DNA from 2 places in the Leisingera sp. ANG-M6 genome. Region 2 is predicted to be linked to the other one. Evidence: riboswitches for the same ligand, from Rfam matches in the RefSeq annotation. Region 2 holds a riboswitch; the other holds the start of a gene.
What was found. Region 2 has a riboswitch for thiamine pyrophosphate ahead of thiB (thiamine ABC transporter substrate binding subunit). Riboswitches for the same ligand answer to the same signal wherever they lie in the genome.

Region 1: linked by a shared signal. The riboswitch ahead of thiC (phosphomethylpyrimidine synthase ThiC) and the one ahead of thiB (thiamine ABC transporter substrate binding subunit) in region 2 are both predicted to bind thiamine pyrophosphate.

Annotation. Positions count from the first base shown of each region.
Region 1 is NZ_JWLG01000005.1:121,652-129,477, forward strand. It holds gene thiD (bifunctional hydroxymethylpyrimidine kinase/phosphomethylpyrimidine kinase) at 1-544, opposite strand, end outside; gene RA24_RS03055 (HesA/MoeB/ThiF family protein) at 541-1,509, opposite strand; gene RA24_RS03060 (thiamine phosphate synthase) at 1,506-2,111, opposite strand; gene RA24_RS03065 (thiazole synthase) at 2,111-2,878, opposite strand; gene thiS (sulfur carrier protein ThiS) at 2,880-3,077, opposite strand; gene RA24_RS03075 (FAD-dependent oxidoreductase) at 3,046-4,014, opposite strand; gene thiC (phosphomethylpyrimidine synthase ThiC) at 4,011-5,825, opposite strand; TPP riboswitch at 5,963-6,091, opposite strand; gene bioB (biotin synthase BioB) at 6,304-7,281, shown strand; gene RA24_RS03090 (8-amino-7-oxononanoate synthase) at 7,281-7,826, shown strand, end outside.
Region 2 is NZ_JWLG01000015.1:236,395-244,220, reverse strand. It holds gene RA24_RS13880 (SDR family oxidoreductase) at 1-385, shown strand, start outside; gene RA24_RS13875 (DMT family transporter) at 443-1,378, opposite strand; gene RA24_RS13870 (malonate--CoA ligase) at 1,473-2,975, shown strand; gene RA24_RS13865 (cation transporter) at 3,039-3,677, opposite strand; gene RA24_RS13860 (MerR family transcriptional regulator) at 3,751-4,167, shown strand; gene aroC (chorismate synthase) at 4,246-5,346, opposite strand; TPP riboswitch at 5,579-5,670, shown strand; gene thiB (thiamine ABC transporter substrate binding subunit) at 5,703-6,680, shown strand; gene RA24_RS13845 (thiamine/thiamine pyrophosphate ABC transporter permease ThiP) at 6,656-7,826, shown strand, end outside.

The DNA.
Region 1 (7,826 bases), on a different contig from region 2:
TTTGCGGCGTGAACAACAGGTCGGTGCTCTTGGTGCCGGTGCCGTGCCCGCCCTTGACCAGCACCGCCTGCGCGCCTTGGCTCAGCAGGGCTGCTGCTTGTGTCTCAAGCGGACCACCTATTCTGGCGAGCACCTCAAGTTCAGCCAGGTTCGGCGTAACCAGCGCGGCACGGCGCAGCAGGACGCCAAAGCCGTTCGCGTCCATCAATGTGCCGCCGGAACTCGCTTTCAGGACCGGGTCCAATATAATGGGCAGCCCGGCTGGCAAGGCAACCGCCACAGCCTCCGCGACTGCGGCGGAACCGAGCATGCCGATCTTCACAGCACCCGGCGCCGGGGATGTTGCCAGCGCCGCGCGGATCTGATCCGCCACCGCCTCGGGCGGGCAGGGGTGAACACCCAGAACTGCCTCGTCTGTTTGCACCGTGACGGCTGTCACCACCGGGCGGACAGTCACGCCCAGCTCTGCGGCCATCGCTGTATCCCGTGTCAGCCCCGCACCGCCGCTGCTGTCGGTGCCGCCAATGGCCAGGATCACCGTCATGCGCTGTCCCCCGCGGCGAGCAGGGCCAGATCGCTGTACCCCGCCTGTCGCAGATCCTGCGCTGCGCCCCAAGCGCGCAGCCCGCTGCGGCAGCACAGCACGATCCGGCTCTCCCTTGGCAGCCCCGCTGCTGTTAGCTCCGCACGCGCGATCCGGCGGGCCTGCGGAGCCAGCAACTTGGGCGCTTCAGCGGTGTCCCGCAGTTCAACCACCGTGTCGTCAGGCGAGATATGAGCCGCGGCAAGGAAGGGCAGGGCCTCCTCTGGCTCCTCGGCTTTGTCAAAGCGGAAAGTGCTCACCTGCAGCTCTCCGAGCCGGAAAACAAACAGCTGCCCCAGCGGCGAGGGCTCATGTTTCAGCAGCGTCTTCAGCGCCAGTTGCGCCTGCAGGGCGCCGATCATGCCCACCACCGGCCCCATCACACCGGCGGTTGCGCAGGTCGCGGCCTGTGCAGGCAAGTCCGGGAAAACGGCACGCAGCGACGGCGCGCCGCCGCAAAAGCCCCCGGCATAGCCCGACTGCCCCAGTGCAGAGGCCGAAACCAGCATCTTGCCCTGCCGCAGGCATTCATCCGACAGAATATAAGACACCGCAAAACTGTCCGCCGCATCCACCACCAGATCGACGCCAGCCACCATCTGCTCCGCGTTGGCTGCATCAAGATACCGGGCCTGCGCTGTAAACTGCAAACCCGGATTGGCGGCTAGCAAGTGCTGCCGGGCCGCCTCCACCTTGGGCAAACCGATGTCCGCCATGGAATAGAGCACCTGCCGGTGCAGGTTGCTTTCCTCTACCATGTCGCCATCCATCACCGTGATCCGCCCGACACCCGCGCCGCTCAGGTATTGCAGCACCGGACAGCCAAGCCCCCCGGCGCCAACCACCAGCACATGGGCGCGGGCGAGGCGTTCCTGCCCTTCCGCACCCACTTCCGGCAGGATCATCTGGCGTGCATAGCGGCTCATGCGTTCTCCCGGATCCGGCAGGCCTGCACCCATTCGCGGGTGCGGGCCTCAGGATCGTCTGCCAGCTGGATGTCCGTCACCACCGCCGCGCTGTCGGCGCCCGCTGCAAAAACCCCCGGCAGCCGTTCCGGCGTCAGCCCGCCGATGGCAACCAGCGGCACATCGCCTGTCATCTGCTTCCAGCGCGTCACCCGCTCCAGCCCCTGCGGCCCCCATTTCATCTTCTTCAGAAGCGTCGGATAGACCGGCCCCAGCGCCACATACGCGGGCCCCAAGGACAATGCGCGGTCCAGCTCCGCCTCGTCATGGGTCGACAGTCCAAAGCGGACCCCCTTGCGGCGCAACGCGGCAAAGTCGGCACTGTCCATGTCCTCCTGTCCCAGGTGCACAAAGTTGCAGTTCAGGTCCAAAGCCGCCTGCCAGTAGTCATTGACCACCAGCTGGGCATCATGCACCGCGCAGAAGTCGCGTGCCCGGGCGATCTGGCGGCGCACCTCAGCCTCCGGCTGGTCCTTGATCCGCAGCTGCACCAGCTTGGCCCCATGCGGCACCAGCAGCTCCAGCCGTCCCACATGGCCTGTGATCATATAAAACCGTTCCATCATGCAAACTCCGCCATTCCCAGAACCGGGGTTGAGGGCACCGCCATATCGCGCCGCTCCATTGGATCGGCAGCAAACCCCGCACGGCCCGCCTCAACCGCCAGCGCCATTGCACGGGCCATGCCCGCAGGGTCGCCGGCCTTGGCGACCGCAGTGTTCAACAGCACCGCATCCATGCCCAGCTCCGTCGCCTGGGCCGCGTCCGAGGGCCGCCCGATGCCGGCATCAACAACCAGCGGCACCCCCGGAAAATGCGCTCGCATCGCCCGCAAGGCGTCCGGGTTGCGCAACCCCTGGCCGGAGCCGATCGGCGCCCCCCAGGGCATCAGCACCTCGCAGCCCGCCTCCAAGAGTTTCTCACCCACCACCAGATCATCGGTGGTATAGGGAAACACCTGGAAGCCTTCGCTGCTCAGGATACGCGCGGCCTCTACCAGACCAAACACATCCGGCTGCAGCGTGTCGGAGTGTCCGATCACCTCCAGTTTGATCCAGGGCGTATCAAACAGCTCCCGCGCCATGCGGGCCGTTGTCACCGCCTCCTGCACCGAATGGCAGCCCGCTGTGTTCGGCAGGATGCGGCAGCCGGTCTTCTGCAGCTCCTGCCAAAATGCAGTGCCGGATCCATCGGCGGTTTCGCGGCGCAGGGACACGGTGATGATCTCCGTGCCGCTGGCCTTCACCGCCTCCGCCAGCACCGCAGGCGACGGGTATTGCGCGGTGCCCAACAGCAGCCGCGAGGTGATCTCTGTTCCGTAGAATTGCATCTCAGCCTCCCTGCATCGGGGCCAGGACTTCCAAGCAGTCACCCTCAGCCAGCTGCACCTCTGTCCGCTGGCCGCGCGCAATAAATGTGCCGTTCAGTGCGGTCGCAACGGAGGAGCAGGCATAGCCGAGTTCCTGCAGCGCCCCCTTCAGGTCGCTTGCGGCAACCTCATGCGGTTTGGCGTTCACGATGATCTTCATCTGATGTCTCCGTTAGCAGGTGGTCCGCGGCCTGCTGCGCCATCGCGGGTGCCAGCAGAAATCCGTGGCGGTACAACCCGTTGAGGTAAAGCGTGCCGTTCTGTTCAGTGAGCCGCGGCAGGTTGTCGGCAAAGGCCGGGCGCAGGCCTGCGCCGGTCTCCACTACGCTGGCCTCGGCAAACCCCGGGTGCAGGGCAAAGGCCGCGCTCAAAAGTTCACTTAAGGAGCGCAGCGTGATGGCACGGTCAGAACTGCTCTCGATCATGGTGCCGCCGATCATGAAATACCCGTCGCCGCGGGGCACCAGGTAGAGAGGCATCCGCGGGTGCAGCAGGCGCAGGGTGCGGGTGATCTCCACCTGCGGGCAATGAAGGACCGCCATCTCGCCGCGCACCGGGCGCAAGCCGGGCAGCGGTGCCGCCATCCCGGTGCAATCCAGCGTGACGCGGGCCGGGGCGGGTGAGCCATAGCGGATCTCGACCCCCAGTTCCTGCACCTTGGCGCTCAAGTCCCGCAGCGCCCGCCGCGGGTCCAGATGCGCCTCGCCTTCAAAGAACAGACCTTGCGCAAACCGCCCCACCAGCGCTGGCTCCAGCGCGCCGATCTCCGCTCCGTCCACACTGCGGTGGCTACTTGTGCGGCGGGCGAAACGGGTCAGCTCTGCCCGGTCGCGGGCAGGCGCCACCACCAGCGTGCCGCGCCTGTGCACGGTCGTGACCTTGGCCCACCAGCCGAAGGCGCGGCTGCCGAGGGTGATCACCTCTGCTTCGGCGCTTTCGCGTTCGCACCAGGGTGCCAGCATGCCGCCCGCAAAGCGCGCGACACTGCCAGCCCCGGGCGTCTCGCCCCGCTCATAGACGGTGACCGCCGCCCCGCGCTGCGCCAGTTCATAGGCGCAGGCGAGACCGGCAAGCCCCGCACCGGCGATGGAGATCATTCCGCCGGTTCCGCAGCTTCAGCCGCAGGCACATAGAGCTCGCCGCCCTCGCGGAACTTGGCGGCCATCGCCTCCATGCCCTCTTTCTGCGCTTCCGAGCGGATGTCGTGGCTGATCCGCATCGAACAGAATTTCGGCCCGCACATGGAGCAGAAATGGGCAACCTTGTGGGCCTGTTTCGGCAGGGTCTGGTCGTGGAATTCGCGTGCGGTGTCCGGGTCCAGCGACAGGTTGAACTGGTCCTCCCAGCGGAACTCGAACCGCGCGCGGCTCAGCGCATCGTCGCGGCGCTGGGCGCCGGGCAAACCCTTGGCGAGGTCGGCAGCATGGGCTGCGATCTTGTAGGTGATGACCCCGGTCTTAACATCGTCGCGGTCGGGCAGGCCCAGATGCTCCTTCGGTGTCACGTAGCACAGCATCGCGCAACCGAACCAGCCGATCATCGCCGCCCCGATGCCGCTGGTGATGTGGTCATAGCCCGGCGCAATGTCGGTGGTCAGCGGCCCCAGCGTATAGAACGGCGCCTCGTGGCAGCACTCCAGCTGCTTGTCCATGTTCTCCTTGATCTTGTGCATGGCAACATGGCCCGGCCCCTCAATCATCACCTGGCAGTCCTTGGCCCAAGCGATCTTGGTCAGCTCACCCAGGGTTTCCAGCTCGGCAAACTGCGCCTCGTCATTGGCGTCCGCAATGGAGCCCGGCCGCAGCCCGTCGCCCAAAGAGAAGCTCACATCATACTGGCGGCAGATGTCGCAGATTTCCTCGAAATGCTCATAGAGGAAGCTCTCCTTGTGGTGATGCAGGCACCACTTCGCCATGATCGAGCCGCCGCGCGAGACAATCCCCGTCACCCGGTTCACCGTCATCGGCACCATATGCAGCCGCACGCCCGCATGGATGGTGAAGTAATCGACGCCCTGTTCCGCCTGTTCGATCAGCGTGTCGCGGAACACTTCCCAGGTCAGGTCCTCGGCGATGCCATTCACCTTCTCCAGCGCCTGGTAGATCGGAACCGTGCCGATCGGCACCGGCGAGTTGCGCACGATCCATTCGCGGGTGTTGTGGATGTTGCGGCCCGTGGACAGGTCCATCACGGTGTCGGCGCCCCAGCGGATCGCCCAGACCAGCTTGTCGACCTCTTCCTCCATTGAGGAGGTCACGGCAGAGGTGCCCATGTTGGCGTTGATCTTCACCTTGAAATTGCGGCCGATGATCATCGGCTCGATTTCCGGGTGGTTGATGTTTGCGGGGATGATGGCGCGACCGGCGGCGATTTCGGACCGCACGAATTCCGGCGTCACGTAGTCCGGGATGTTGGCGCCAAAGTCATTGCCGTCGCGGTTGCCGTGGCAGGGCGACAGCTCGCGCAGCTGGTTTTCGCGGATCGCCACGAACTCCATCTCCGGCGTGATGATGCCCGCACGCGCATAGGCCAGCTGGGTCGGCGCCTTGCCGTCCTTGCCGCGCAGCGGGGCAGGATTCACCGGGAACTCCGGCGTCAGCCGGTCGCCTTCGACAAAGCCGTTGTCCTCCGGCTTCACATCGCGGCCCTGGTAGCTCTCGACGTCGCCGCGGGCCTCGATCCACTGGCGGCGCAGCTGCGGCAGGCCCTGGCGGATGTCGGTCAGCACCTCCGGATCGGTATAGGGGCCGGAGCTGTCATAGACCGGCAGCGGCGCCTCGCCCGCGGTGGGGTGGGTGGAGATCTCACGCATCGGCACGCGGATGTCCTCATGGACCTCGCCGTTGACGTAGATCTTGCGCGATGCGGGCAATGCGCCCGTGGTGATTTTCGGGTTGGGGACGTTCATCTGGTGTTCCTCCGGGCCTTCGGTTCAAAAACACCAATTGAGCCGGGACGGAGGAAAACGGGCAGGGGGGTGTACAGCCGGTGTACGGCCGGTGCACGCATGCTGCCTGTCCGAAACACCGCTTGCCGCCGGGGCGCCGTGCGATGCTTCTTGCTTCCTACGCCAGTATCAACTGGGTCAGGTTCAAAGGGTCGCGCCGCCGGTCCGGGATCCCCCGCACCATGACGCCTCTCAGTCCCTTGGGCGGGACTCCCCTGCGTGCCTATAGGGCTAGGGGAGGTGCGGGGTTTGCGTCAACCGGAATCTTTGTAGATTATTTTTTGGCATTAATATCAGTTCAGTATTGGCCTTATTGGCACCGGATTGGGGCAAATCGCTGCAGCGCAGCTTTGATGCTTGATCGAAGGCTGCAAATTTATCTATAAAACCGGAAACGCCATCCGCGCATGGCCAACAGGTATAGAGAACAGGAGACAGCATGCTGGACGCTGCACCCATCCGCACCGACTGGACCCGCGAGGAAGCGGAAGCGATTTATAACAAACCTTTCATGGACTTGCTGTTTCAGGCGCACACCGTGCACCGGCAGTATTTCGATCCCAACCAGGTGCAGAAATCCAAGCTGCTCAGCATCAAGACCGGCGGCTGCGCCGAGGATTGCGCCTATTGCTCTCAGTCGGCGCGCAACGGCGCGCAGCTCTCTGCCTCCAAGCTGATCGAGGTGCAGCGGGTGATCGCCGAGGCCAAGAAAGCCAAGGAAGGCGGCGCGACGCGCTATTGCATGGGGGCCGCCTGGCGTTCGCCCAAGGACCGCGACATGGCCGCACTTGAGGCGATGGTGCAGGGCGTCAAGGACTTGGGCATGGAAACCTGCATGACCCTGGGCATGCTGGACGAGGAACAGGTGTTCCGCCTGCGCGATGCCGGTCTGGATTACTATAACCACAACATCGACACCTCGGAGCGTTACTACTCCGAGATCATCACCACCCGCACCTTTGCCGACCGGATCGACACCCTGAACCGGGTGCGTGAGGCGGGCATCAAGGTCTGCTCCGGCGGCATCGTTGGCATGGGGGAAAAGCAGCTCGACCGCATCGACATGATGCTGGCGCTGGCGACGCTGGAGGTGCACCCGGATTCGGTGCCTGTGAACATGCTGATCCCGATTGCCGACACGCCGCTGGCCAATGTCGAGAAGCTGGACCCGATCGAATTCGTCCGCTCCGTGGCGCTGGCCCGCATTCTGATGCCGAAATCGCACGTGCGCCTGTCCGCAGGCCGCACCGATATGTCGGACGAGATGCAGGCGATGTGCTTCTTTGCCGGTGCCAACTCGATCTTTGTGGGCGACACGCTGCTGACCGCGGACAACCCCGAAGAGGACAAGGACCAACAGCTGTTCGACCGTCTGGGCATCACCGCGATGGCGGCAGGCTGCGACGGCAGCCGCTGATGGCGGGCGCCTTTCCGCGGCATGAGAAATCGCTGGAAGCGCTGCGTACGCGCGGACGCTACCGGCAACTGATGCCGCGGGACGGGCATGACTTTGCCTCTAATGACTATCTTGGGCTGGCGGGCAGCGATGTGCTGCGCGCCGCCGCCGCAGACGCGCTGGCGCGCGGGGTGCCGGTGGGGGCAGGCGGCTCGCGCCTGCTGCGCGGCAACGATGCAGAACATCAGCTGCTGGAGGCTGAGGCGGCTGCGTTTTTCGGCACTGAGGCCGCGTTGTTCATGGGCGGCGGTTTCAACGCCAATCAGGCGATCTTCTCCACCCTGCCGCAGCAGGGCGATCTGGTGCTCTATGATGCGCTGATCCATGCCAGCACCCATGACGGGATGCGGCTGGGCCGGGCAGAGACCCGCAGCTTTGCCCACAGCGATGCGGAGGACGCGGCACGGGTGCTGAAGGACTGGCGCTCGACAGGCGGCGAGGGCCAGGTCTGGTTCGCGGTTGAGGCGGTCTATTCGATGGATGGCGACCTCGCGCCGCTGGACGCG
Region 2 (7,826 bases):
GATGAATGTGATCCGCCCGGCGCGGCTGGTGGCGCCCATCATGGCGGTGCAGGGCAAGGGGTCGATCATCAACATCTCCACCTTTGCGGTGTTTGAGCCGGACCCGCTGTTCCCGACCTCCGGTGTGTTCCGGGCCGGGCTGGCGAGCTTTGCCAAGCTGTTTGCCGACAAGTTCGCGGCCCAGGGCGTGCGGATGAACAATGTGCTGCCGGGCTTTATCGACAGCCTGCCGGAGACTGAGGACCGCAAGGCGCGGATCCCGATGGGGCGTTATGGCACTGCGCGCGAAATCTCTGCGCTGGTAGCCTATCTGGCCTCGGATGATGCGGGTTATACCACCGGGCAGAACATTCGCGTGGACGGCGGTTTGACCCGCGCGATCTAAGCGGGCTGGTTCTGGGAGCAGGCTTAAGTAATGCAAAGACGCCCTTTTTAGAGCCTGTTATCCGCCCTTGGGGTCGATCAGCGGCTTGGCCTTGCCGCGCCGCAGGCCCAGCCGGTGCTCGCGCCAGATCACCAGCACGTTGCCGGCAATGACCAGCGCAGCACCGGCCAGCATCACCAGCGTCGGCCATTCGTCGAACCACACATAGCCGATCACGATGGCAAAGATCATCGAGGCGTAATCATAGGGCGCCAGCATCGAGGCGGGCGCAAAGCGGTAGGAGGAGGTGACCAGGATCTGTGCCACACCGCCGACCAGCCCGGCGCTGACCAACAGCGCGGCGGTTTGCGCGTCAGGCATCACCCAGCCGAAGGGCGCCGTCAGCAGCGCCAGGGCCGAGGCGGTCAGCGAGAAATAGAACACGATGGCCGCGGTATGCTCCGACTGGACCATGCGGCGGATGTGGATCTGCACAAAGCCGCGGGCCACGGTGGCCCCGACCACCAGCAAGACCCCCAGCATGGCGCCATCGCCCAGATCGCCGCCCAGGCGCGGCCAGATCATGATCAGAACGCCTAACAGGCCGATGGCCACGGCACTGATCCGCACCAGCCGGATGGTCTCTCCCAAAAACAGCGCTGCAAGGATCAGCGTGAAGATCGGCGTGGCATAGCCGATGGCCGTGACTTCCGGCAGCGGCAGCAGCGCCAGCCCCATGAAGGTCATCCCCATCGCCGAGGTGCCGACCAGCCCGCGCCACACGTGAAACATCGGCTTCCTGGTGATCAGCCCGTGCCGCAGCTCGCCGCGCGCCGCCAGCCAGGCCACGATCACCGGAATGGCAAAGAAGGAGCGGAAGAACACGGCCTCGCCCGCGGGGACGGTTTCCGAGGTGGCCTTGATGATCCCGGACAATGCGGTGAACAGCGCAATGGCGGTCACTTTCAAGAGGACCGCCAGCACAGGCCGATGCGATGTTAAGGATTTTGCCATGGCGCGACCCTGCGCCCAAGCGCCGCAAAGATCAATGGCTTGATTTTGGCTGGCCAAGCCGCGCAAATGGCGCCGCCAGATGAAGGAGCCGCAGATGTATGACGCCAACCACCTGATCCGCCAGCTGCGTGAGTCCTCCCTGGGGCGCGAGGAGGATGTTTTTGCCCGGCTCCCGGAGGGCGGCACGGTCACCTTCGGCGCGCTGTTTGCCGGCGCGGAGCGGATGGCGGCGGCTTTGGTCTCGCAAGGCGTGCAGCCCGGCGACCGGGTGGCGGTGCAGGTTCAGAAGACCTTTCAGGCGATTGAGCTGTACCTGGGCACGGTAATGGCGGGCGGCATCTTTCTGCCGCTCAACACCGCTTATACCGGGCCGGAAGTCGCCTATTTCGTTGGCGACGCAACGCCCCGGGTGGTGGTTTGCGATCCTGCACGGCTGGAGGAGATCAGCGCGGTCTCCGGAGAGGCGGAGGTGCTGACACTGGATGCGGCGGGGCAGGGCAGCTTGCGGGATCTGGCGGACGGGCAGGGCGGCTTTGATCCTGTGGCCCGAAAGGCGGATGATCTTGCGGCGATCCTTTATACCTCCGGCACCACCGGGCGCTCCAAGGGTGCGATGCTGAGCCATGACAATTTGGCCTCCAACTCGCTGACGCTGCGGGATTGCTGGCGGTTCACCAAGGACGACGTGCTGATCCATGCGCTGCCGATCTTCCACACACACGGGCTGTTTGTGGCAACCAATGTGGCGCTGTTTGCCGGCGCCCAGGTGGTGTTCCTGCCGGGGTTCGATGGGGATGCCATTTTGGAGGCGATGCCCAAGGCCACGGCGCTGATGGGGGTGCCGACCTTTTACACCCGCCTGCTGTCGGATGACCGGCTGACGCCGGAGCGCGCTGCAAACATGCGTCTGTTCATCTCCGGCTCCGCACCCCTGCTGGTCGATACCCACGAGCAGTGGGAGGCCTGCACCGGCCACCGCATCCTGGAACGCTACGGGATGACCGAAACCAATATGAGCACCTCCAACCCCTATGACGGAGAGCGCCGGGCCGGCACCGTCGGTTTCCCGCTGCCGGGGGTGGAGGCGCGGGTGATGCGGGACGGGGCTGAGGTGCCGGCCGGAGAGATCGGCGTGCTGGAGGTGCGCGGGGCCAATGTGTTCCAGGGCTATTGGCAGATGCCGGAGAAAACGGCGGAGGAGCTGCAGCCGGATGGCTGGTTCATCACCGGCGACATGGCAAAGATCGACGCTGACGGTTATGTCACCATTGTCGGGCGCGAGAAGGATCTGATCATCACCGGCGGATTCAATGTCTATCCCAAGGAGGTGGAGAGCCTGATTGATGACCTGCCCGGCGTGCTGGAAAGCGCCGTCATTGGCGTGCCGCATCCCGACTTTGGCGAGGCAGTGGTGGCGGTGGTTGTGCCGGAAGGCAAGGGCACCAGCGCTGAGGCGATCAAGGCGGCTCTGTCCGGGCATTTGGCCAAGTTCAAGCAACCCAAGGAGATCATCCTGCTGGAGGCCTTGCCGCGCAACACCATGGGCAAGGTGCAGAAGAAAGCCCTGCGCGAGGCATACGCAGGGCTGTTTGGTTAAGCTCTGTTCCGTCCGGCCGAAAGGCCGGGCTGCGCCTGCTTGGGCAGGCGTGGCCCTAAGCACTTAGTGTTGGTGCGCTTCTGCGTGTGCCTCTTCCTCGCGCCACTCCCGCACCGCCTGCACCAGGATCTGGAAGGCGGAGCTCAGGAACAGCCCGCCCATGATGCCGGCCACGATGAGGTCCGGCCAGCCGGTGGCGGTGCCCCAGACGCCAAGCGCCGCAATCATCACCGCCACATTGCCGATCGCGTCATTGCGCGAGCAGAGCCAGACCGAGCGCACATTGGCGTCCCCGTCCTTGTAGCGGGCCAGCAGCATGACCGAGATCAGGTTGGCCGCCAGCGCCATAAAGCCGATAACCCCCATGATCTGCGCCTGCGGCACGCCAACGTAGAACACCTGATAGACGGTGGAGCCGAACACCCAGGCACCCATCAGCAACAGGCTGATGCCCTTGCCCAGGGCGGCCAGTGCCCGGGTGCGTAAGGACGCGCCGATCACCGCCAATGAGATGCCATAGGTCAGCGCGTCACCCAGAAAATCCAGCGCGTCCGCCTTCAGCGCCTGGCTGCCGGACATCTGCCCCGCGCCCATTTCCACCGCGAACATGCCGGCGTTGATGGCGATCACCAGCCAAAGCCTGCGTTTGTAGTCGTCCGATACCCCGTCGAACCTTGCGTTGTGATTGCAGCAGCCTGCCATTGCTCTTGTCCTCATTCCTGATTCGATATCAATGTAGGGCCTCTAGTCACTAGAGCATCAAGAGGTCATTGCGATGTTTTCCATCGGCCAGCTGTCCAAGGCCACCGGCGTGAAGGTGCCAACCATCCGCTATTACGAGGAAATCGGCCTGCTGCCGCAACCGGGCCGCAATGCCGGCAACCAGCGCCGCTACGGGCAGGACGGCATGGACGCGCTGGGTTTTATCAGACATGCCCGCGACCTTGGGTTTTCGCTGGAGGACATCAAGGTGATGATGTCGATCGAGGGACAATTGGGAGAGGATTGCTCAGAGGTGCACCGCATCGCCGAGGCGCAGCTGAATGCGGTGCGGGCGCGGATAACCAGGCTGGAGCGGCTGGCGGGGGAGTTGGAGCGCATCACCCATCTGTGCGGCCACGGGCAGGGCGGAGATTGCAAGGTGCTGTCGGCGCTGGGCGATCACGGGCAATGCGGCAGCGACCACGGCTGAGGAACGAAAAAAGGCGAAGCCTGCATCTGCACGCTTCACCCTTGAGAATGCGAATTGGCGCTTATTAGAGCCTTACCTTCAGCCAATCCGGCCCTGGTTTTCGCCGATCTGGCCGCGATGCAGCAACAGGTGATCGAGGATCACGCAGGCCATCATTGCCTCGGCCACCGGCACCGCGCGGATGCCGACGCAGGGGTCGTGGCGGCCCTTGGTGATCACTTCGGTGGCGGAACCGTCCTTGCGGATCGACTGGCGCGGGGTGAGGATTGAAGACGTTGGCTTGACCGCAAAGCGCACCACCACATCCTGCCCGGTGGAGATGCCGCCGAGGATGCCGCCGGCGTGGTTGGAGGAATACTCAGGGCCGTTTTCGCCCATGAAAATCTCGTCGGCGTTTTCCGAACCTTTGAGGCGCGCGGCGTTCATGCCTTCGCCGATCTCGACGCCCTTCACGGCGTTGATCGACATCATCGCGGCGGCCAGATCGGTGTCCAGCTTGCCATAAACCGGCGCGCCGATGCCTGCGGGGACACCCCGGGCAACAACCTCAACCACGGCGCCAACGGAATCATGCGCCTTGCGCAGGGCCTGCAGGTAGTCTTCCCATTCCTGCACTGCGCCAGCGTCGGGGATCCAGAAATCATTCTGTTCAATCGCGTCCCAGTCAAAGCGGCTGCGGTCGATCTCCAGCTCGCCCATTTGGGTCATGTAGCCCTTGATCTCCAGCCCCGGCACCAGCGCCTTGATTGCTTCACGTGCAACACCGCCGGCTGCCACCCGCGCCGCGGTCTCGCGCGCCGAGGAGCGGCCGCCGCCGCGGTAGTCGCGGTTGCCGTATTTCTGGAAATAGGTGATGTCGGCGTGGCCCGGGCGGAAGGTCTGGGAAATCTCGCCGTAGTCCTTGGAGCGCTGGTCGGTGTTTTCGATCATCAGCTGGATCGGGGTGCCGGTGGACATGCCGTCGAACACGCCGGAGAGGATCTTCACCGCGTCCGGTTCGTTGCGCTGGGTGGTATTCTTGTTCTGGCCGGGACGGCGCTTGTCCAGCCACTGCTGCAGCATTTCCGGCGCCAGCGGCACGTTCGGCGGGCAGCCGTCGACGGTGGCGCCAAGCGCGGGCCCGTGGCTTTCGCCCCAGGTGGTGACGCGGAAGAGGTGTCCAAAGCTGTTCATCGACATGAGGCGCGGTCTCCTTTGCGGGACGTGCTTAGCGGGCAGGGGCCTGTGCCTCAAGCGGATTCCTCTGCGGCAAAGGGCATAGGGGGCGCTGTCCCCGCCGCCTGGGGCGGCTCCCCCGGGATATTTTCAGCTGGAAGAACACAGGATCGGCGCGGGCGGCGGTCCAGTTTGCCTGAAGCGTAGGTCCTGGCGGGGCTTTGGCTTGTCTTTGCTGCGGCTGGGGCCTAATGTCCGCGCCACCTCGGGGTGCGCGCAAGCGCTGAGATGACACCCGTTGAACCTGAACCGGATCACACCGGCGGAGGGAAGGTACTGGACAGCCTCCACCCTTGCCCAAAGCCGCAAAGGAGGATGGCATGAAACATCTTGCATTTGCAGCGGGACTGCTTGGCGCCTCGGCAGCCTTTGCCGAAACGCCCGAACTCACCGTTTATACCTATGACAGCTTTGTTTCCGACTGGGGCCCAGGCCCGGCAGTGGAAAAGGCGTTTGAGGAGGTTTGCGGCTGCGACCTGAAACTGGTTGGCGCAGGCGATGGCGCGGCGCTGCTGGCGCGGGTCAAGCTGGAGGGCGCACGCTCGGACGCGGACGTGGTGCTGGGGCTGGATACCAACCTGACCGCGGCGGCCAAGGAAACCGGGTTGTTTGCAGAGCATTCCGTGAGCGCCGAGTTTGCGCTGCCGGTGGAATGGAACGACGCGACCTTTGTGCCGTATGACTGGGGCTACTTTGCCTTTGTCCACAACGCCGATGCCGCGGCGCCCGCGGATTTCAAGGCGCTGGCCGCCAGCGACACCAAGATCGTGATCCAGGACCCGCGCTCCTCGACACCGGGTCTGGGCCTGCTCTTGTGGGTGAAGGCCGCCTATGGCGACGAGGCGCCGGAGATTTGGAAGGGCCTGTCTGACAACGTCGTGACCGTGACCAAGGGCTGGTCCGAGGCCTATGGCATGTTCCTGGAGGGTGAGGCCGACATGGTGCTGTCCTATACCACTTCGCCCGCTTATCACCTGATTGCCGAGGAAGACGGCTCCAAGGCGGCGGCGGCCTTTGATGAGGGGCATTACATGCAGGTGGAGGTGGCCGGCAAACTGGCGAACAGCGACCAGCCGGAGCTGGCCGACCAGTTCCTGGCCTTTATGGTGTCGGATGCGTTCCAGTCGATCATTCCGACCACCAACTGGATGTATCCGGCGGTGACCCCGGCGGCAGGCCTGCCGGAAGGATTCGGCACCCTGATCGCGCCTGAAAAATCGTTGCTGCTGAGCGAAACGGAAGCGGCAGAAGTGCGCGATGCGGCGCTGGGCGAATGGCTGGACGCGCTCAGCCAGTAAGCGCCTTTCCCGGAAGCGCCGCTGCCCTGCTGGTGGCGGCGCTGATTCTGGGGACGCTGGGGGCTGTTGCCCTGCGGGCCGAGGCCGGCACCGGGTTCGGCGTTAGCGACTGGGCGGCGCTGCGGTTCACGCTGACCCAGGCGAGTCTGTCGGCGCTCTTGAGCGTCGGCCTTGCCATTCCCGTCGCCCGCGGGCTGGCGCGGCGGCGGTTCCCGGGGCGGACGCTGCTGATTGCACTGCTGGGCGCGCCCTTCATTCTTCCTGTAATTGTTGCGATCCTTGGTCTGTTGGCTGTCTTTGGCCGGGCCGGCTGGCTGAGCCAAGGGTTGATTTTCCTTGGGTTAGAGCCTGTTCAAATCTACGGGCTGCACGGGGTGGTGCTGGCGCATGTCTTTTTCAACCTGCCTTTGGCAACCCGGCTGATCCTGCAGGGCTGGCAGGAAATTCCTGCCGAGCGTTTCCGTCTGGCGGCGCAGCTGGATGCCGGGCCGCTGGCGATGTGGCGGCTGCTGGAAGGGCCGATGCTGCGGCGGGTGGCGCCGGGCGCGCTGGCGGTGGTGTTTGCCATTTGCCTGTCCAGCTTTGCGGTGGCGCTGACCTTGGGCGGCGGCCCGAGGGCGACGACCCTTGAGCTCGCCATCTATCAGGCGTTCCGCTTTGATTTCGACCTGGGCCGCGCGGCGCTTCTGTCGGGGCTGCAGCTGCTGCTGACCGGTGCCGCCGCGCTGGTGGCGTTGCGGGTGTCGGCGGGCGAAGGATTTGGGGCCGGGCTTGACCGGGCTGTGCAGCGCTGGGACGGGCAGGGGGCACTGGCGCGTGGATTGGACGGGTTCTGGATTGTCCTGTCGGCGGCGTTTCTGCTGCTGCCGCTGGCGGCGATTGTGCTGGCGGGGCTGCCGGGGCTGACAGCACTGAAGGGCTCTGTATGGCAGGCGGCGGGGAACTCCATTCTGGTTGCTGCGCTCAGCACCGTGATCCTGTTGATGCTTGCCCTGCCGATGGCCGCTGCGGCTGCCGCCGGGCGCAGCGGCATCGCCGAACTTTCGGGTATCCTCGGCCTTGCGGCCTCGCCGCTGGTAATCGGCACCGGGCTGTTCATCCTGATCTACCCCATTGCGGACCCCTTTGCGCTGGCGCTGCCGGTGA